DNA from 3 places in the Shinella zoogloeoides genome. Region 1 is predicted to be linked to each of the others. Evidence: riboswitches for the same ligand, from Rfam matches in the RefSeq annotation. Region 1 holds a riboswitch; each other region holds the start of a gene.
What was found. A riboswitch is a leader RNA that binds a small molecule or an ion and turns the genes downstream of it on or off. The one in region 1 is predicted to bind thiamine pyrophosphate.

Region 1 (7,089 bases):
AAGTCGCCCAGTCGCGCCTGACCTATATCAGCGGCGCCCGCGACGATCTCTTTGCCGAAACCTTCACCCGGCCGCTCGCCGCCGAAACGCTCGCCCTCTTCGAATCCCGCCACCGCACGCCGACCTTCTATGCAGCCCCCTCGGGCGATGCTGCGGCGCTGCTCGCCTGGTGCCTGGAGACGCTGGCGGCCTCCGGCATAAAACCAATCGTGGCGGTGCCGCTCGGCGATGCATCGCTCCCCATCTCGGTCGTCAAGCTCGTCGTGCCGGCGCTCGAAAACCCGGAGGGCGCGCGCCGCCATGCCGTCGGCCCCCGCGCCCTTTCCCGCATGATATTCAAAACAACATGAAAATCCTCTTTGCCGGCCCCAGCCTGCCCGATGCGGCGAACCTCTGCGGCGAGGCGATCACGCTCCGCCCGCCGGCCTCCCATGGCGACGTGCTGGCGGCTGTGCGGGCGGGCGCAACGGCAATCGGCCTTATCGACGGCAATTTCGAGCATGTGGCCCCTGTTTGGCACAAGGAGATCCTCCATGCGCTGGATTGCGGGGTGGCGGTCTTCGGCGCCGCCAGCATGGGCGCGCTTCGCGCCGTCGAATGCGACAGCTTCGGCATGGTGGGCATCGGCCGCATCTACGAGGACTATGCAAGCGGCCACCGCGTCGACGATGCGGACGTCGCCCTGCTGCACGGACCGGCCGAACTCGGCTACCCCGCGCTCTCGCTTCCCCTCGTCAATATCGACGCGACGCTGGACCGGCTGGAGGCCTCGCAGGCCATTGATAAGTCTTACATATCAAGATTTCGTGATGGCGCGCGCAGCCTCTTTTACAAGGATCGCACATGGTCCTCGGTGCTCGAAAGAGCCGGCATCGAGAAAGATCACAATGCGCTTCTGCAACTTCTCCATGCAACAACCGTGAACCAGAAGCGCGAGGATGCTCTCGCATTGGTGTCCGTGCTGGCGGATTTTCAGCCGCAAAGCCCTGTAAAGCGCGGAAACTGGGCATTTCGCGCGACATCCCAGTGGCGAATCGCCGCCGATCAACCGGAAACCTAGAAAAACGTGCAATTTCCCATTCCGCGTGTGTCACGCCCAAGTCACGCGCAAAGCCCGAGAGTCACGCCTATACTTCAACCGGGGTATGAATCTGAGCACCGCTCTGGGGGCGTGAGACATGAACATCGATAGCATTGAGACTGAAGACCGGGGAACCGAACTGATGGCGCTCGCGCGCTTTGTCGCCTTCGCGCTGGAATCGGCCAAGACGCTGGAGGTGGAAGTTGCCGAATTCTGCCTCGACAAGGCGCTCCGGGCCGTACTGGACCAGATCGACGAACCGTCCCGCATGGCGCTGACGACAAGCGACATCATGCTCATCAACCGCTCGGCTCTCTGCTGAGCAAAAGTATGCGACCGGCGATCCGGTCGAAACCCAGCCGCCGTTTTCCTCCACGGCGCTGATTTCGCCGGCGGCCCAGAACCTGCGGACCGCCGGCGATCTTTCCCGCCACCGATTTCCGAAAAAAAGCGAGAGCGGTCTTTTCCAGATTGCCGGCACCGTTTACCGGAAGGGCAGGACATCATCCCGATGCCCGCGCGGAGAACGGTATGGAAGAGCGTGCATTCGCCGATGGGCGCGGCATCGGCGAAGATGCCGACGTCGCAGGGAAGCGATGAGCGCGCTTGCCGCCTATTGCGGCCTCTTCCTCGCAGCCTTTGCCGCCGCGACCATCGTGCCCGCCCAGTCGGAAGCCGTTCTCGCCGGGCTGCTGGCAACGCGGAACTACGCGCCGGCCATTCTCATCCTCGTCGCCGGTATCGGCAATGTGCTCGGTTCGGTCGTCAACTGGCTGCTCGGCCGCGGCGTGGAACGCTTCCGCGAAGCGCGCTGGTTTCCGGTAAGCGCCAAAAACCTGGAGCGCGCCGGGAACTGGTATCGCAGATATGGCTGGTGGAGCCTGCTCCTGAGCTGGCTGCCGATCGTCGGCGACCCGCTGACGGTGGCGGCCGGCATCATGCGCGAGCCGTTCGGCCGTTTCCTCGTCGTCGTTTCCATCGCCAAGTTCGGCCGCTATATCGTGCTCGCCGCTCTCGTTCTCAACTGGCTCTGAAATTTTTTCCGCCGGCGATGGAATGGACACCACCTGGCTCTCGTATATTGGGGCATGAACGGAAAGACACCCGGCTTCAACGTGATCGGACAGCTTGCAGCGCTTCGGCGCTATGCGCTGTCGCTCGTGCGCAATCCGGACGAGGCCGAGGATCTGGTGCATGATGCGCTGGTGAAGGCCTATGAGCGGCAGTCCACTTTCCGCACCGGCGCTAGCGTGCGCAACTGGCTGATGTCCATCCTGCACAATGCGCATATCGACCGGCTGCGCCAGCGCCGCTCGCAGGAGCGCCGCCACGATGCCGCGGCGGAAGTCGCGGAGACGTCCGTGCCGGCGAACCAGGACCATTCGGTGCGCCTGACACAATTGCGCAACGCCTTCTTCGCCCTGCCGGAAGAGCAGCGCGAGGCGCTGCATCTCGTCGCGATCGAGGAGCTTTCCTACCAGGAGGCGGCCGAGACGCTCGGCATTCCCGTCGGCACGCTGATGTCGCGCGTGGCGCGCGCCCGCCAGCGGCTGCGCGCTTTCGAACAGAGCGGCACGGCCGCACCTGTCACCCATCTCAGAATCGTCGGAGGCACTGGCGATGACAAGCAATGACCCGATCCTCGAATCCGATCTCAATGCCTATGTCGACGACCAGCTCGCCGTCGGCCGGCGCATCGAGGTCGAGGCCTATCTTTCGGAGCGGCCGGACGTTGCCGCGCAGATGATGAGGGATCTGCGCGTGCGCGACGAGCTGCGCCTGGCGCTCGCCGACCACCGCACGGTGGCGCGGGAAGCGACGCGCGACGCCGCGCGCCTGCTCGAGCGCTCCCTTTCGCACCGGCGTGTCTTTTCCGCCTTCCGCCGCGCCGCCGCCATCGCGCTCTTCGTCGCCGCGGGTTGGACGGCCCACGCCGTTCTCGGTCCCTTCGGCGCGACCGAGGTCGTCGCCTCAACCCCGCCGCCCGCCTTCGTGGAAGAGGCGGTGCGCGCGCACAAGACCACGCTGCTGCGCGACACGATGGCATCGCAGCCGGAAATCGAGACCTTCGATCCGGCGGAAATCCGCTCGGCGACGGCCATCGTGCTGCCGGAGCTGCCGAAGGGCTGGGGCGTGGTCGATACGCAGGTCTTCCCGTCCGCCTATGGCCCGAGCGTCGAACTGGTGCTGGAGCCGAAGAAGGACGAGCGCCTGTCGCTCTTTGCCGTGCGTCCCGGCTCCTTTGCCGTGCAGCACGTCCTGCTTTTCCACGCCGACAATGCCCGTGCCGCCTACTGGCAGATCGGCGATGTCGCCTATGCGCTGGTATCGGAAAGCCGCAAGGCCGACGACCTGGCGCAAACCGCGCGGGACCTCTCGCGCACGCTCTACTGATCAACCGTTTCCAGACCGAAGGAGATTTTCGATGGAACCCGTACAACAGCGATTTGGCTACGGCGCGCAGGCGCAGTCGGCCGCCCTCTTCGACGAGGGCCTGCGCCAGCACATGCTGCGCGTCTACAACTATATGGGCGCAGGCCTCGTCATCACCGGCCTCGTCGCCTTCATCGTCGGCTCGACGCCGGCGCTCTACGTGCCGATCTTCTCCTCCCCGCTGAAGTGGGTGGTGATGCTGGCGCCGCTCGCCTTCGTCTTCTTCTTCTCGTTCAAGATCCAGACGATGTCGGCCAGCACCGCGCAGATGACCTTCTGGGCCTTCTGCGCCGTCATGGGCCTGTCGCTCGCTTCCGTGTTCCTCGTCTTCACCGGCACGAGCATCGCCCGCACCTTCTTCATCGCCGCCTCCATGTTCGGCGCGACGAGCCTCTACGGCTATGTGACGAAGCGTGACCTCGCCAAGGTCGGCTCGTTCCTGATCATGGGCCTCATCGGCGTCATCATCGCCTCGATCGTCAACATCTTCCTCGGTTCGAGCGCGCTGCAATTCGCGATTTCCGTGATCGGCATCGTCGTGTTCGTCGGCCTCACCGCCTGGGACACGCAGAACATCAAGCAGCAATATGCCGAGAACATCGACCAGGAATCGCAGCAGAAGATGGCCGTGTTCGGTGCGCTCTCGCTGTACCTGAACTTCGTCAACATCTTCCAGCTGCTGCTGAATTTCACCGGCGAGCGCGAATAGTCCTAGCGTTGATGGCATCCGGAACGGCGGGGCAAAACCCCGCCGTTTCTTTTTGTGCCTCGCACAAAGTAAGTAAGAATACACTTACGTATCTGACCCCGGTTGACAAATCGACCTACAGCGTCTTTGCTTGGACCATTCACCAGGGGGGTCCCGACAAGGGGCTGAGATACTGCTGGCTTTCGCAGCGCAGTGACCCGTTGAACCTGATCCAGTTCATACTGGCGTAGGGACGGTGCAAGCGCTGTTTGGCCCGCAATCCGGCACCCGGATTCCGTCCCGGCGTCTTTCCATCATTCCGGCTCTAGGACTGGGTCTCCAACTGCAAACTTGGAGCCTCACGATGAATATTGCCGCCCAGAAACTCACCCCCACCGTCACCACGGGCGCCCTGCCCGCCTCGCGGAAGATCCATGTTCCCGGCGAGCTGCACCCGGACATCCGCGTGCCGATGCGCGAGATTTCCCTGCACCCGACCTCCGGCGAACCGCCGGTCGTGGTCTACGACGCCTCCGGCCCCTATACCGACCCGGCCCATGTCGTGTCGATCGACGGCGGCCTGCCGCGGCTGCGCGAACGCTGGGTCGCGGCCCGCGGCGACACCGAGGAATACGAGGGCCGACACATCCGGCCGGAAGACAACGGCTTTGCCAGCGGCGAACGGCTGACGCCGGAATTCCCCGTCCTCGCCCGCCCGCGCCGGGCGACTGGCGGCAAGGCGGCAACCCAGCTCGCCTATGCCCGCGCCGGCATCGTCACGCCGGAAATGGAATTCATCGCCATCCGCGAAAACCTCGGCCGCAAGGCCGTGAAGGAAGCCCTTGCCCGCGACGGCGAGAGCTTCGGCGCTCATATCCCGGATTTCGTGACGCCGGACTTCGTCCGCCAGGAAGTCGCCAGTGGCCGCGCGGTCATCCCCGCCAACATCAACCACCTGGAAGCCGAGCCGATGATCATCGGCCGCAATTTCCTCGTGAAGATCAACGCCAATATCGGCAATTCCGCCGTCACCTCCTCCATGGCCGAGGAGGTGGAGAAGATGGTCTGGGCGATCCGCTGGGGCGCCGATACGGTCATGGACCTGTCGACGGGCCGCAACATCCACAATATCCGCGAATGGATCATCCGCAATTCGCCGGTGCCGATCGGCACCGTGCCGCTCTACCAGGCGCTGGAGAAGGTGAACGGCATGGCGGAGGACCTGACCTGGGAGGTTTACCGCGACACGCTGATCGAGCAGGCCGAGCAGGGGGTCGACTATTTCACCATCCATGCCGGCGTGCGGCTGCATTACATCCCGCTCACCGTCAATCGCGTCACCGGCATCGTCTCGCGCGGCGGTTCGATCATGGCCAAGTGGTGTCTGCATCACCACCGCGAAAGCTTTCTCTACGAGCATTTCGAGGAGATCTGCGACATTGCCCGCGCCTATGACGTCACCTTCTCGCTCGGCGACGGCCTGCGCCCAGGATCGATCGCCGATGCCAACGACGCTGCGCAATTCGCCGAACTCGAAACGCTTGGCGAACTGACGCAGATCGCCTGGAGGAAGGATTGCCAGGTCATGATCGAGGGCCCCGGCCATGTGCCGATGCACAAGATCAAGGAGAACATGGACAAGCAGCTCGAAGTCTGCGGCGAGGCGCCCTTCTACACGCTCGGCCCGCTGACGACGGACATCGCCCCCGGCTACGACCACATCACCTCGGGCATCGGCGCGGCGATGATCGGCTGGTTCGGCACGGCCATGCTCTGCTACGTCACGCCGAAGGAGCATCTCGGCCTGCCCGACCGCAACGACGTGAAGGTCGGCGTCATCACCTACAAGATCGCCGCGCATGCCGCCGACCTCGCCAAGGGGCATCCGGCCGCGAAGACCCGCGACGACGCGCTGTCGCGCGCCCGTTTCGAGTTCCGCTGGGAGGACCAGTTCAACCTCTCGCTCGACCCCGAGACCGCCCGCGCCTTCCACGACGAGACGCTGCCGAAGGAGGCGCACAAGGTGGCGCATTTCTGCTCCATGTGCGGCCCGAAATTCTGCTCCATGCGCATCTCGCACGACATCCGCGCCGAGGCACAGAAGGAGGGGCTGGAGGCCATGGCGGCGAAATTCCGCGAGGGCGGCGATCTCTACATGCCGCTGGCCGAAGCCCCGGCGGGAGAATGACCATGCGCATCCTCGTCAAGGGGGCCGGCGTCGCCGGCCTGACGGTCGCCTGGCAGCTTTACCGCCATGGATTCGACGTCACGATTGTCGACCGCGCCGAAAAGGTCGGCCTCGGCGCCTCCGGCTTTGCCGGCGGCATGCTGGCGCCGTGGTGCGAGCGGGAGAGCGCGGAAGAGCCGGTGCTGACGCTCGGCCGCACGGCCGCCGACTGGTGGGAGGCGGCCCTGCCCGGTCAGGTCCACCGCCGAGGAACGCTCGTGGTCGCAGGCGTCCGCGATGCCGGCGAACTCGACCGCTTCGCCCAGCGCACCAGCGGCTGGGAATGGCTGGACGAGGCGGCGATCGCGGCGCTGGAGCCGGACCTTGCCGGGCTCTTCCGCAAGGCCCTGTTCTTCCGGCAGGAGGCCCATCTCGATCCGCGCCAGGCCTTGTCCGCGCTGACCGCGGGGCTCGAGGAAGCCCGCATGCGCTTCGTCTTCGGCACGACCGGCGATGCCGGACACTACGACCGCGTCGTCGACTGCACCGGCGCAGCCAGGATCGGCCGCCTGCCGGAGCTCAGGGGCGTGCGCGGCGAGATGCTGGCGCTCGAAACCGCCGAGATAAAGCTCTCCCGTCCCGTCCGCCTGCTGCATCCGCGCCACCCGATCTACATCGTGCCGCGCGAGCGCAGCCGCTTCATGGTCGGCGCGACGATGA
Region 2 (7,089 bases), 380 kb from region 1:
CGCACGATGGATGCCCGTCTCTCCGCCTCCGACGTCTCGTTACAGGCGCCGATCTCGGCTGGCGAAGGCGAAGGCTCGAACCGTCTCGATTTTCTCACTAGCGACGAGCCTCTACCTGACGAGCAGGCGGAGGGCAGCATCGATGGCGAACGCCGCCGTTCCTGGCTGCAGTCCGCTCTCGGCCAGCTCAACGAGCGCGAGATGAAGATCATCCGCGCCCGGCGGCTGGCGGAGGACGGCGCAACGCTCGAAGAGCTCGGCGCCGTGCTCGGCATCTCCAAGGAACGCGTCCGCCAGATCGAGAACCGGGCGCTGGAAAAGCTGAAGGCCGTGCTGATCAGCAAGACGACGGATTTCGCCTACGCCTGAGACAATGCGATAGAGCATGTCATTAGCCGGCGCACATCCCGACGTGTGCCGGCTTTCGTTTACTCGCTGATGATTTTGAATTTCCCGCCCGGCCGCACCGTGCTCGTCGCGGTCATGGCGTTGATCAGGCGGAACAGATCCAGCTTGCGGTCCGTGCCCATCATGCGCCCGGCGAGCGAGGCGACGGTATCTCCGGCGCGCGCGGTGATGACGCGCACCCGCAGCGGCTTCAGCGAGGCGACCTCCGCTGTCGTCAGCTTGCGGAACGAGCTTCGAAGGATCGCCGCCGTCGGCTCCAGCGCCTTCGAGCCGGCCGGAACGGCCGTCAGGAAGCGGTAAATCTGGTTGTCGATGCGCACGACCGTGACGTCGAATTCCCAACGGTCGGCGGCGGCCTTGGCGGTTGCCGCGGGCAGGCCGTTGATCGTGACCGGCCGGATCGTCTCGGGCCGCAGACCCGTCACCCAGCCGCTCGAAATGTAGTTGACGAGGTCCTGGCCGCGGCTGTCGGCAACGCCGTCGAAGCGGATCGCCACATCGCCGGGGCCCGTCGCCAGCACCGCCTCGGCCTTGTTGTCGATCTGGAAGCCGGCCGGTACGTCGAAGCGGATGCCGAGCTTGCCGTGCAGGAAGGTCTGGCCGCGCACATAGCCCTCTTCCGGCGCGTCGCCGTAGAGCAGGCCGTCGATGCCGGCAAGATAGTAGTCGCGGCCGCTTTCCCCGATCGTGCCCTCCGCGCCGAAGGCGCGGGCATGCAGGCGCGCCAGTTCCACGCGCTGCGGCGCGTTCGGATGGCTCGACAGGAAGTCCAGGCTCTGGTCGGAATCGGGATCGACCGCGGTGAAGCGGGCGTAGGCGGCCATGGAATCCAGGAAGCGCGCGGCGGCGTAGGGGTCGTAGCCCGCTTCGCCCAGCATGCGCACGCCGATAACGTCGGCCTGGAGTTCCTGGTTGCGCGAGAAGGCGGCGAGGCGCAGCTTGCCGCGCGCCAGCGCCTGCTTGCCGGCGATGTTGCTGGAAAGCACTTCGGCCACCACGCGGCTCGCGATGACTTCCGCCTCTTCCTTCTTCTGCCGCTCGATGCCGTGGTTGGCGGTGACGTGCGCCATTTCGTGCGACAGCACGGCCGCGACTTCCGAGGCGTCGTTGGCAAGCGCCAGCAGGCCGCGCGTGACGTAGAGATAGCCGCCCGGCAGCGCGAAGGCGTTGATGGCGGGCGAATTGAGGATGGTGATGCGGTAGGACTGGTTCGGGTTTTCCGACACCGCCGTCAGCGCGCCGGTGATGCGCGCGACGAGCCGTTCGGTCTTGGCGTCCTTGTATTCGCCGCCGTAGCTCGCCACGATGCGCGGATGCTCGCGGGCGCCCATCTGGGCGCGCGGGTCGTTCTTCTGCACCTCGTCGACGATCTGCGGATTGGACGAGGGCGAGATCGTCGGCTCATAGGTCTGCTCGATGATCGACTGGCAGCCGGCCAGCAGCGTGCCGGCAAGCATCAAGGCCGCGACGGGCCTCAAGACCCCACGTCCGGATACTGTTGCAGCTACCTGCGTTTCTTTCGCCATCTCTCTTGCCCATAGCCCTGACCGGGTTCTCGAACCGATGAGATAGACGCGCCATACCCGGCCGGCAACTCCCGATTCGACAAACGGCTCCCATGTGGCTCCGGTGACACAGGGGGGCGTCCAAATTGTGGCGCGGCGGCCGGCCAAACCGCCCCGTCTTCGGCTAAGGCGCGGTATGGCCGAGGAATTTTGCAACGGCCGGTGGATCCCGGCGCGCCAGGAAAGCCGCTATCGGATCGTCGGCGACGATCGCGCCGGCCTCGAGGAACAGTACCCGCTCGGCAAGCCGCCGGATATCTTCCGGCTGGTGGGTGATGAAGAGCATGGTGCTTTTCGTCTCGGCGTGAAGCTCGTGCAACAGGCTTGCCATTTCCGCCCGCATGGCCGGATCGAGCGCGGCGAAGGGCTCGTCCAGAAGCAGGATCGGCCGGCGGCGCACCAGCGCGCGGGCGAGCGCCACCCGCTGCCGCTCGCCGCCGGAAAGCGAGCCCGGCAGGCGCCGCTCGTAGCCGCCGAGGCCGACCCGCGCCAGCGCGGCGAAAACGCTCTGACGCGCGGCGGAATCGAGCTTCAGCCCGGGATCGATGCCGAGGCCGACATTGTCGGCGATGGAAAGGTGGGCGAAAAGGTTGTTGTCCTGGAAGACGATCGAGACCGGCCGTTCCGCCGGATCGCGACCGGCCATGTCCTGCCCGAGCAGGGTGACGCTGCCGCTTGCCGGCTTCTCGAAACCGGTGATGACGTTGAAGAGCGTGGACTTGCCCGCGCCCGAGGGGCCGGCGACGGCGACGGCCGCGCCGGTCGGGATGGCACAGTCGAAGGAAAGCTGCTTTTGCGAAAAGCGCACGGTGACGTCGGCAAGGCGAACGGCAATGTCAGGCATCGGAGCCGGGTCTTTCGGTTGGGCGCTCCGACGTCGTCGACGGCAGCGTGAGCAGCAGGCATAGCACGCCGAGGATCAGCGCGATGCCGGCGGCATCCGCGGTCCGGTAGCTCGCCATGCGGGAAAACAGCAGCCAGGGCAGGGTGACGAAGCCTTCCGCGCCGAAGATGGCGACGGCGCCGAGATCGCCGAGCGACAGCGCCATGGCGAAGGCGAAGGCGGTGAGGAAAGGCTTTTTCAGCGCCGGCCAGTCGATCCAGGAAAAGCGCTGCCAGCCGGTGACGCCGAGGCTAAGCGCGAGGCGCGCGGTGCGGGAAAGGTGGGTGCGGTAGGCGGGCTCCAGCACGCGCACGACGAAGGGCAGCGCCATCAGCGCGTTGAGCACGGTGACGACGGCAGGCGCGAACCGGCCCGTCTCGCCGAAGATGCGCAGCATCAGGAACCAGCCGGTCGCCACGACGACAGGCGGTACCAGCAGGATCAGCGAGCCGACCGCCGGCAGCGCACGGCCCATCAGCCGGGTCGCAAGGCCGGCAGCGCCCGCCTCGGCAACCCGTGGCACCAGCACGACCGGCAGCGCGATGGCGAGGCTGAGTCCCGCCGAGGCAAGTGAAATGGCTAGGCTGGTGAGAAGCGCCCGGTGCAGCAGCGGGTCGAGCGCCAGCCGGCCGAAATCGGCGGCAAGGCCCGAGGCGAGGGTCGCGGCGAGCGGCGCGGCGGTGAACAGGGTGAAGGCGACGAGGACGAGCCCGTCGGCAAGGCGGTGGCGGCGGCCGTCGAAGCGGCGGATGGCACGGCCGGCCGTCATGCCCTCTTCCGGCGGATGGGCAAGCAGCGAGATCAGCCAGAGCAGGATCGCCGTGACGGCGATCTGCAGGAAGGCGAGCAGCACGGCGCGCGCGGGATCGAAATCGAAGCGCAGCGCCTGGTAGATGGCGACCTCGATGGTGCTTGCCGCCGGCCCGCCGCCGAGCGTCAGGGCGATGGTGAAGCTCGTCACGCAGAGCATGAAGACGAGGCCGGCGATGCCGGGCAGGACGCGGCGGATGACCGGCCACTCGATGAGCCGGAAGACCGCCCCGCTCCGCATGCCGAGATTGGCGGAGGAGAGCCAGTATTCCGGCGGGATGCGGTCGAGCGCGGCGAGCAGGAAGCGCGCGGCGAGCGGCAGGTTGAAGAAGACGTGGGCGATCAGGATGCCGGCGAGACCATAGACGCTGACCGGATTCTGCAGTCCGGCGAGGCGCAGGAGATCGTTGACGACGCCCTGCCGCCCCCAGATCTCGATGACGCCGAGCGCCGCCACCAGCGCCGGCAGGCCGAGCGGCACGACGGAAAGCCGGATGATCCAGACGCGGCCCCGGAAGCTGCGCTGGCGGGCGAGTGCCCGCGCGACGGGAATGGCAAGCACGATGGAGAGGAGCGTCGAAAGTGCCGCCTGCATCAGCGTGAATTGCGCGACGCGCCCGATATAGGTGTCGAACAGCGGTGCGCCGCTGCCGCCGCCCGCATGGCCGAGCAGGACGATGGTCGCCGCGCCGACGAAGGCGAGCACGCCGCCGAGGGCAAGGCCCCCGGCGATGCGCAGCGTCCGTCGTTCGGCGCGGGCGAAGATCACCTTGCCTGCCCTGTTACTTGGCGCTCATCGCGCCGAGCCATTCGTCGATCCAGGCCTTGCGGTTCGCCGCGACCTCGTCCGACGACATCAGGAAGGTCTTTTCCGGCTTCACCAGCGCGCCGAAGGCGGCGGGCAACGGATCGCGGGTCTTGGCGGCCGGCATCATCCAGTTGGTTTCCGGGATGATCGACTGGAAATCCGGCCCCGTCATGAAGGTGAGGAACTGGCGGGCGAGATCCTTGTCGTCGGAGGTGCGCGTCAGGCCGGCGACCTCGATCTGGATATAGTGTCCCTCGGAGAAGGCCGCCGCCTTGTAGCGCTCGGATTTCTCCGCGATGACGTGATAGGCCGGCGAGGTGGTGTAGGAGAGCACCATCGGCGCCTCACCCTTGGTGAAGAGGCCGTAGGCTTCCGACCAGCCGGGGGTGACGGTCAGTACGCGATCCTTGAGCTTTTCCCATGCTTCCGCGGACTTGTCGCCATAGACCGACTTGACCCAGAGCAGCAGGCCGAGGCCCGGCGTCGAGGTGCGCGGGTCCTCGATGACGATCTTCTGGGATGCATCGCCCTCGACCAGTTCCTTGAGGCTCGCCGGTGGGGTCTTCAGCGTCTCGCTGTCATAGACGACGGCGAAATGGCCGTAGTCATAGGGCAGGAACGTGTCGTCGGAAAAACCGCCCGGCACCGTCAGGCCTTCCGGCGAGAGGCCGTGGGGCTCGAAGAGGCCGGTCGCCTTGGCTTCGGTGATGAGGTTGGTGTCGAGGCCGAGCACCAGGTCGGCCTTGGTGCCTTCGCCTTCGAGCTTGAGGCGCGTCAGAAGCTCGACGCCGTCGGCGACGCCGACCCATTCGACCTTGCAGCCGCAGGTCTTCTCGAATTCTTCCTTGACCTTCGGCCCCGGGCCCCATTCGGCGACGAAGCTTTCATAGGTGTAGACGGTCAGCGTCTTTTCCTGCGCGAGGGCGGGAAGGGCGAAGGATACGGCGAGCGCCGCGATGGAAGAAAGAAATGCCGTGCGCATCAGCGCCTCCTTGTCTGGTCACAAACGGGAATAGGGCGCTGGAATGTGCCGTCTAATCCCTCCGCCGGTGCTAACCGGATCAGGTTCTTCGGGTTGGCAGAAAAGCCTCTCAGCCTGCGGATCGGAACCCGCGGAGCACCCCGTTAGAGCAGGACAAGGCATAATGCCGCTTTGCGCGGCGCGCAAGGGGCTGTTCCCCGCGAGACAGCGGGCAGACGGGCGATGTGAGACCTTCTGATCACCGGACGAGAGAGGCTCGTCCTTCAAGAGATCAGGAGAGACCCCATGCGCAAGTTCATCGTTTCCGCCACCGTCGCCATCGTCGCCGCCGTTTCCTTCGCCGCCCCCTCGCAGGCCGGTTACTACAGCTACGGCTACCAGCCGCACTGCTTCGTCAAGAAGATCAAGTCCTACGACTATTACGGCAATGTCTTCGTCAAGCGCATCAAGGTCTGCCGCTAAGCATTGAATGACCGACCCGAAAAAGCCCGGATGTTCTTCACATCCGGGCTTTTTGGTGTGCGACGGTCCGGCCGGTCTCAGAGGCCGAAGGCGTCCTTGAACTGGTACCACCAGGAACCGATGGTGGAGTATTGCGCGCGGAACATGCGCCCGCCCGGGAAGGGGATCCAGGGCAGCTTCTCGAACTGGCTGAAGCGCGACAGGTCGCCGTGGATCGCCTCGCTCAGGATCTTGCCGAAGAGATGCGAGCCGGTGACGCCGTGGCCGCTGTAGCCGTGGGCGAAATAGGTGTTCCTGCCGATCTTGCCCATCTGCGGCACGCGCGAGAAGGAAAGCGCGAAATTGCCGCTCCAGGCATAGTCGATCTTCACGCCCTTCAGCGACGGGAAGACCTTTTCGAGGTTCGGGCGGATCTTTGCCCTGACATCCGCCGGGTCGGTGCCGCCATAGACGGTGCCGCCGCCGAAGATCATGCGCTTGTCGGCCGACAGGCGGAAATAGTCGAGGATGTAGCGCACGTCCTCCACGCACATGTCGCTCGGGATGAGCGCATCGGCGCGCTCGCCGAGCGGCTCGGTGGCCACCATCTGGGTCGAGACGGGCATGACGCGCGAGACGAGCTTCGGCACGACATGGCCGAGATAGGCATTGCCGCAGAGCACGGCGGTGTTCGCGGTCACGCTGCCCTTCGCCGTATGGATGACGGGCTTTTCCGCCTCGTGCTCGACGCGGAGGACGGGCGACTGCTCGTAGATCACGCCGCCGAGCGATTCCAGCGCTTTGGCCTCGCCGAGGGTAAGGTTGAGCGGGTGCATGTGGCCGCCGGTCGTGTCCAGCATGCCGCCGATATAGGCGTCGGTCTTCACCAGCTTCTGGATCGCCGCCTTGTCCAGCATCTGGTGGTCGTCCATACCGTAGCTCTTCCACAGCGCCTTCTTGTGCTCCAGCTCCTTCATGTGGGCCGGCGTATAGGCGGCGTAGATGTTGCCGTCCTTCAGGTCGCAGTCGATCTGGTACTGGGAGACGAGGCGGCGGATGATCTTGCCGCCTTCCTGCACGAGGCCGCCGACGAAAGCGCCGGCCTGATCGCCGTAGCGGCGCTTGATCGTGTCGAGGCTGGCATTGAGGCCGTTGACGACCTGGCCACCGTTGCGACCGGACGCGCCCCAGC
Region 3 (7,089 bases), 920 kb from region 1:
CGGCTTTGCCGCCGAGACGCAGGACGTGGAAAACAACGGCCGGGTGAAATTGCAGAAGAAGGGCGCCGACCTCATCGTCGCCAATGACGTTTCACCCGAAACCGGGATCATGGGCGGCACCCGCAACAGCGTGAAGCTGATCACCGCCGGCGGTGTCGAGCAATGGCCGGATCTCTCGAAGGACGACGTGGCGGCCCGTCTTGCCGGCTGGATCGCCGAACGGCTTACCTGACGAGGGCGAGCCTGGCTTCCATCGTGCCGGCCGGGCGGCCGGCGGGCGAGAAGATACGCACGTCGACGCCGTTTTCCCCGAGCACCACCGCGCTGCCGTCAGGGATTTCCACCCATGCTTCCGTGTCGTCGTTCAGCGGCTCGGAGACGAGGCAGTAGCCGCCCGTCGCGCCCATCGGCGCGGCATAGAGCGTCGGCGCCGCATAATCCGTCGCATAGCGCACCGCATAGAGCTGGTCGCCATCGGTGAAGGCAGCCGTGAAGCGCACGAGCACGCGGCGCTCCAGATGCGCGGCAAGACGCTCGACGAAGGCGATCGTCTCGGCCATGGCGCCGAGCGGATCGCGGGCAAGGCCGAATTGCAGCGCGAGCAGGAACAGCAGTTCCGAATCCGTCGAGCCGGTGCGGGCATTGTAGAGGTCGTTGTCGAGCATGGTTTCGAGCGGCCGGCGCAGATGCTCGAAATCGGCGATCTGGCCGTTGTGCATGAAGGACCAGATGCCGTTGACGAAGGGGTGGCAATTGTCGCGCCGCGTGCCGCCGCCCGTCGCCGCGCGCACATGGGCGAGGAAGAGCGGCGAACGGACCTGCCGGGCGATGCTTCTGAGGTTGCAGTCGGACCAGGCGGGCAGGATATCGCGGTAGCGGCCGGGCTCCGGCCGCTCGCCATACCAGGCGATGCCGAAGCCGTCGCCGTTGGTGGCCGTCTTGGCGCGGGTGGCGCAATGGGATTGTTCGATCAGCGAGTGAGCGGGCGAGGACACCAGTTCCTCGAGGTAAAGCGGCTCTCCGCGATAGGCTGCCCAACGGCACATGACGCAATTCTCGCTTCAAAGGACCGGCGCGAACCGGTGTTGGATCAAATGCATTAACCATGGCACTGCCCGGATTTTCAACGCAAATGGGAAAAATTGCGTTAACGAATGTAAACGGGCGGAAACCATGTGTGTCATGATGACGACATCGGCCGAAGCTGGCAGTTTCCGGCGGAACAGCCAGCTGCGCCCGCTGTTGACGGCGCGGCGCCAGCCTCTATCCTCATCCATCGCAGGATGGAGGACGGCAGGCATGCGGATCGACGGGCAATGCCATTGCGGCTTCGTGACCTATGAGGCCGAGATCGACCCGGATGCGGTCTCCATCTGTCATTGCACGGATTGCCAGCGGCTGACCGGCTCGCCCTACCGCGTGACCGCCAGCGTGCCGAGCACAGCCGTACGCCTCACCGGAAACCGGCCGAAGCTCTATACAAAGACCGCCGACAACGGTCGCAAGCGCCTGCAATATTTCTGCCCCGAATGCGGCTCGCCGCTCTTCACCACCGGCACCGGCGAGGATGCCGAAACCTGGGGCATCCGCTGGGGCAGCATCAACCAGCGCGCCGGCCTCAGACCGACGAGCCAGATCTGGTGCGATTCCGCCATGGACTGGTTCGGCGAGATCGCGGCGCTGCCCGGCGAGAAGCGGGATTGAACCGTGGCGACCGGGCGCTTCCAGATCGTCAGAACGGGCATCGACGGCATCGAGGCCGTGATGGCCGACAGCCGGCATAGTTTTGCCCGGCACACGCACGACACCTACGGCATCGGCGTCGTGGAACGCGGCGCGCAGGTATCGGCGAGCGGGCGCGGCATGGTCGAGGCCGAGGCCGGCAACACGATCACCGTCAACCCCGGCGAGGTGCATGACGGCGCGCCCTTGGGTGACGCCCCGCGCGCCTGGCGCATGCTCTACCTGCAGCCCGCCATCGTTGCGGCAGCGGCGCAGGACATCTTCGAGGGAGGGCCGCGCGAGGAATTCCACGCACCGGTGCTGGACGACCGGCGCATCGCGGGGCTCGTTTCGGCAACCCTCGCGATCCTGCTGGACCGGCACGCGGCGCGTCTCGGCCGCGACGAGCGCCTTCTCCTGCTGCTGGCCGCCGTGCTGCGCGAGCAGACACCGCATGAGAACAGCCTTGCCGCATCACCCATCGGCCGCGTCCGCGACCGGCTCGACGGCGATCCAGCCTCGGCCGTGACGCTGGAGGACCTTGCCGCAGAAAGCGGGCTCGGCCGTTTCCGGCTGGTGCGCGATTTCGCCCGCATCACCGGTCTGACGCCGCATGCCTACCTGCTCCAGCGCCGGACGGAGCTGGCACGCCGGCTGATCGCCGCCGGCAGGCCGCTTGCGGAAGCCGCCGTCGAGGCGGGTTTTGCCGATCAGAGCCACATGACGCGCAATTTCACGCGGCGCTACGGCTATACGCCCGGCGCCTACCTCGCCGCCCGCGCCTGAACTCCCGCAATTTCGTTCAAGACCACGCGCGTCCTTCCGGTGTTCCCTGCCCTTCCGAAGTCACAGGGAAACCGCCATGACCACCGAATTCCTCATCACCTCGCTCGTCGTCATCCTCCTGCCCGGCACGGGCGTGATCTACACGCTGGCGCTCGGCATCAGCGGCGGTTTTCGCGCGGGCCTCTTCGCCGCCTTCGGCTGCACGCTCGGCATCGTCCCGCATATCCTCGCTAGCGTCGTCGGCCTTGCCGCCGTGCTGCATGCGAGCGCCCTTGCCTTCGAGGTGCTGCGATATATCGGCGTCACCTACCTTCTCTTCATCGCCTGGAGCCTTGTGCGGGACAGCAGCACGCTTGATCTCGGGCCGCAACAGGCGCCGGCGGAGAAGGCATTCCGCATCGTGCGCAAGGGCATCCTCACCAATGTCTTCAACCCGAAGCTCTCGCTGTTCTTTCTCGCCTTCCTGCCGCAGTTCATCCCGGCGCAGGCGTCAAACGCCACTCAGCAGATGCTTGTCCTCGGTGGCGTCTTCATGCTGCTCACCTTTCTCGTCTTCGCCGTCTATGCCGCGCTCGCGGCCGGTCTGCGCCAACAGGTGCTGAGCCGGCCAAAAATCATGGTGTGGACGCAGCGCGGCTTCGCCGCCGCCCTCGGCCTGATGGGTCTCAGGCTTGCGCTGGCGGATCGCTGACGATCAGGCCCAGAGCGCGTGGAAGTGATGGAGCGGCCCATGGCCGGCGCCGACGGTGAGCGTATCCGACGCGCGCACGGCGCCGGCGATGAAGCTCTTTGCCTCGGCGACGGCATCGGCAAGCCGCCGCCCCTTGCCGAGTTCGGCGGCGATCGCGCTCGACAGCGAGCAGCCGGTGCCGTGGGTGTTGCGCGTCAAGACGCGCACGCCCTCAAACCAGCGCACCCCATCCGCCGTCGCCAACACATCAGGGCTTTCACCGCCGGCCAGGTGCCCGCCCTTCAGCAGCACCGCCTTCGGGCCGAGCGACAGCAGCCGCTTCGCCTGATCCTCCATGCCCTGCCTGTCGCCGGCCTCCCGCTCGCCCAGCAGGGCGGCCGCTTCCGGCAGGTTCGGCGTCAGCACCGCCGCGAGCGGCAGCAGGCGGCGGGTGAGCGCGGCCACGGCTTCCTGTGCCAGCAGCGAGGCGCCGCCCTTGGCCACCATGACCGGATCGAGCACCACCGGCGCGCCGCGATGATTTTGCAGGGCATCCGCCACGGCCTCGGCGATTTCCGCCGAGGCGATCATGCCGATCTTCACCGCATCGACCCTGATATCGCCGAACACATCGGCGATCTGCGCGGCGACGAAGGCCGGCGGCACGAGATGCACGCCGGATACGCCTTGCGTGTTCTGCGCCGTCAGCGCGGTCAGAACCGCCATGCCGTAGGTACCGCGCGCGGCGAAGGTCTTGAGATCGGCCTGGATGCCCGCGCCGCCCGAGGGATCGGAGCCCGCGATGGAAAGGATGTTTGCGATTGTCTCGGCCATTTCGCCCCCCTGCGGGCGGAAGCGGTCTCCGGACAGCGGCGATGCGGCCCGATCGACTCCCTCCGCCGGCATGATCCGGTTCAGGTTCAAAGGGTGCTTCTCAGCCCGCCGTTCGGCGGACGCCCCTGTCTCGGAGAGGTTTTCGCAAATGATGAGACACATGTCACCTTGAAAGTGACAGGTGTCCGTTAAGCCTTGGTGACGTGGTATTCCTTGATGGCGACCATCTTGATGGCCGAATAGCGCTCCGCCTCGTATCGCAGCGAGAAGGCGTCCTGCGCCAGGAATACCGGATCGCCATCGAGGTCGCGGGCGATGTCGCCGCGGCGCTGGGTGACGAACTTGTCGAGTTCGGCCGGGCTGTCCGACGAAATCCAGCGGCAGACGGAGAAGCGCGACATTTCGAAGGAGACCGGCAGGCCGTATTCCGCCGAAAGCCGCTCCTTCAGCACGTCGAGCTGCAGCGCGCCGACGACGCCGACGATGGCCGGGGAACCGTCTTCCGGCGAGAAGAGCTGCACGACGCCCTCCTCGGCCATCTGCTGGAGCGCCTCCTTCAGCTTCTTGGCCTTCATCGCGTCTTCCAGCCGCACGCGGCGCAGGATTTCCGGCGCGAAGTTTGGCACGCCCTCGAAGACCAGCGCTTCGCCTTCCGTCAGCGTATCGCCGATCCTGAGCGTGCCGTGGTTGGGGATGCCCACCACGTCGCCGGCATAGGCCGTATCGGCAAGCTGGCGCTGCGAGGCGAAGAAGAACTGCGGCGCCGACAGGCCGATCTGCTTGCCCGTGCGGGCAAGGCGCACCTTCATGCCGCGCTCCAGCATGCCGGAGCAGACGCGGGCGAAGGCGATGCGGTCGCGGTGATTGGGATCCATGTTCGCCTGGATCTTGAAGACGAAGGCCGTCATCCTGTCTTCCGACGCATGCACCTTGCGCACATCCGCCACCTGGTCGCGCGGCGGCGGCGCGAAGGCGCCGAGCGCGTTGATGAGGTCGCGCACCCCGAAATTCCGCAGCGCCGAACCGAAGAAGACCGGCGTCAGATGGCCTTCGAGGAACGCCTCGCGGTCGAACGGGCGGCAGGCCTCGCGGGCAAGCTCCAGCTCCTCGATGAAGGCGGCGCGCTCGTTTTCCGGCAGGTTGCCGGCGACCACTGCCGCATCCTCGATCTTCGTCGGCTGTACCTGGGTGTCCGATCCGCGGAAGGTGCGGTCGGCGAGGTGATAGGAACCGCAGAACGTCTTCGAGCGGCCGACGGGCCAGGTGACCGGCGCGGTATCGAGCGCCAGCTTCTCTTCCACCTCGTCGAGGATCTCGAACGGATCGCGGCTCTCGCGGTCCATCTTGTTGACGAAGGTGATAATCGGGATATCGCGCAGGCGGCAGACCTCGAACAGCTTCAGCGTGCGCGGCTCGATACCCTTGGCGGCGTCGATGACCATGACGGCCGCATCCACCGCCGTCAGCGTGCGGTAGGTGTCATCCGCGAAGTCCTCGTGGCCGGGCGTATCGAGGATGTTGAAGACGTTGCCGTCATATTCGAAGGTCATCACCGAGGTGACGACCGAGATGCCGCGCTCGCGCTCGATCTTCATCCAGTCCGAGCGGGTCTGGATGCGGTCCTTCTTCGCCTTGACTTCGCCGGCGAGCTGGATGGCACCGCCGAAAAGCAGCAGCTTTTCGGTCAGCGTGGTTTTACCGGCGTCCGGGTGCGCGATGATCGCGAAGGTGCGGCGGCGGGAGACCGCCTCGGCAAGGGTTTCGGCCATTTTCTGCAATATCCTGTGAGTTGCCGCGGTCTTTACAGTCTCCGCCGGGAAGATGCAATTGACGGGGTGGCACTGCCGCCGGCTTATGGGCGCATGAACGCGCACGCCCCTTCCCAGCCCACGCTCTCTCTCCTCCGCCTGCCACATGGTGAGGGCATCGAGCTTCCCGCCTACGAGACATCAGGCGCCGCCGGCATGGACCTGCGCGCCGCCGTCGAGGCCGACGCCCCGCTGACGCTCGCCCCCGGAAAGCGGGCGCTGGTGCCGACCGGCCTCGTCTTCGAAATCCCGCATGGCTACGAGGGCCAGATCCGCCCGCGCTCCGGTCTCGCCTTCAAGCACGGCATCACCTGCCTCAACACGCCCGGCACCGTCGACAGCGACTATCGCGGCGAGGTGAAGGTGCTGCTTGCCAATCTCGGCGACGAGCCCTTCGTCATCGAGCGCGGCATGCGTATCGCCCAGATGGTGATCGCGCCCGTCACGCAGGTTGCCGTGCGCGAGGCGACCCAGGCCAGCGAAACCGCCCGCGGCGCCGGCGGCTTCGGCTCCACCGGCGTGCGCTGAACCATGTCCGACCGCACCGGGCTGACCTTCCGCTCCAACTATTTCGGCGATCCCACGGCATGGCGCGCGCTCGCCGGCCTTATGCAGGACGTCTTCGGCATCGACGTGACGGTGCTGGACCGGCTCGGCGGGCCGGACCCGAGCAGCGTCGCCTTCGGCTGGTTCGATACGGCGGGCGCCTGCATCGCCAACTTCACCGCCTTTTCGCTGCCGCTCATGGTGGAAGGCCGTGTCGTGCGCGCGGCGGGCCTGCAATCGGGCGCGGTGCGGCCGGATCATCGCGGCCGGGGCCTTTATGGCGACGTCGTGCAGGCAGCGCTGGCGCATTGCGATGCGGACGGCTTCGAGGCCGTTGCGCTGCTGACCGATACGCCTGCGCTCTACCGCCGCCATGGTTTCGAACCCGTGGAGCAGCACCGTTTCGCCGGCCCGGCGCCTGCAGGTGGAACGGCGCGTCCCGTGCGCCGCCTCGAGATCGGAAATGCGGCGGACATGGCGCTGCTCGGCAGGCTGCTCGATGACCGCGAGCCGGTATCCAGTCGGTTTGCACCGTTGCGGCAGAAGGAAATGTTCCTCTTCAACGCGAGCCTGATGCCGGACCTGCGGCTCGACCTGATGGACGAGAACATCGTTCTTGCCTGGCAGGAGGGCGAGGATGGCGGCTTCGAGCTGCTGGATATTGTCGGCGCGCGCATTCCGGCGCTCGCGGACATTCTGGCGAGCCTCCGGATCGCGCCGTCA

Region 2: linked by a shared signal. The riboswitch ahead of thiB (thiamine ABC transporter substrate binding subunit) and the one ahead of thiC (phosphomethylpyrimidine synthase ThiC) in region 1 are both predicted to bind thiamine pyrophosphate.
Region 3: linked by a shared signal. The riboswitch ahead of thiD (bifunctional hydroxymethylpyrimidine kinase/phosphomethylpyrimidine kinase) and the one ahead of thiC (phosphomethylpyrimidine synthase ThiC) in region 1 are both predicted to bind thiamine pyrophosphate.

What each region holds. Positions count from the first base shown of each region.
Region 1 covers NZ_CP132311.1:3,026,667-3,033,755, forward strand. The annotation lists gene Q9316_RS15860 (YcaO-like family protein) at 1-350, shown strand, start outside; gene Q9316_RS15865 (TfuA-like protein) at 347-1,060, shown strand; gene Q9316_RS15870 (hypothetical protein) at 1,179-1,403, shown strand; gene Q9316_RS15875 (YqaA family protein) at 1,678-2,115, shown strand; gene Q9316_RS15880 (sigma-70 family RNA polymerase sigma factor) at 2,170-2,715, shown strand; gene Q9316_RS15885 (anti-sigma factor family protein) at 2,702-3,475, shown strand; gene Q9316_RS15890 (Bax inhibitor-1/YccA family protein) at 3,507-4,223, shown strand; TPP riboswitch at 4,358-4,474, shown strand; gene thiC (phosphomethylpyrimidine synthase ThiC) at 4,567-6,390, shown strand; gene thiO (glycine oxidase ThiO) at 6,393-7,089, shown strand, end outside.
Region 2 covers NZ_CP132311.1:3,402,719-3,409,807, reverse strand. The annotation lists gene Q9316_RS17805 (RNA polymerase factor sigma-32) at 1-369, shown strand, start outside; gene Q9316_RS17800 (M48 family metalloprotease) at 429-1,865, opposite strand; gene thiQ (thiamine ABC transporter ATP-binding protein) at 2,098-2,817, opposite strand; gene thiP (thiamine/thiamine pyrophosphate ABC transporter permease) at 2,810-4,432, opposite strand; gene thiB (thiamine ABC transporter substrate binding subunit) at 4,449-5,456, opposite strand; TPP riboswitch at 5,496-5,609, opposite strand; gene Q9316_RS17780 (hypothetical protein) at 5,742-5,918, shown strand; gene Q9316_RS17775 (NAD(P)/FAD-dependent oxidoreductase) at 5,996-7,089, opposite strand, start outside.
Region 3 covers NZ_CP132311.1:3,949,829-3,956,917, reverse strand. The annotation lists gene coaBC (bifunctional phosphopantothenoylcysteine decarboxylase/phosphopantothenate--cysteine ligase CoaBC) at 1-232, shown strand, start outside; gene Q9316_RS20425 (class II glutamine amidotransferase) at 225-1,046, opposite strand; gene Q9316_RS20420 (GFA family protein) at 1,300-1,704, shown strand; gene Q9316_RS20415 (AraC family transcriptional regulator) at 1,708-2,508, shown strand; gene Q9316_RS20410 (LysE family translocator) at 2,585-3,199, shown strand; gene thiD (bifunctional hydroxymethylpyrimidine kinase/phosphomethylpyrimidine kinase) at 3,203-4,012, opposite strand; TPP riboswitch at 4,053-4,149, opposite strand; gene Q9316_RS20400 (peptide chain release factor 3) at 4,201-5,781, opposite strand; gene dut (dUTP diphosphatase) at 5,875-6,348, shown strand; gene Q9316_RS20390 (GNAT family N-acetyltransferase) at 6,352-7,089, shown strand, end outside.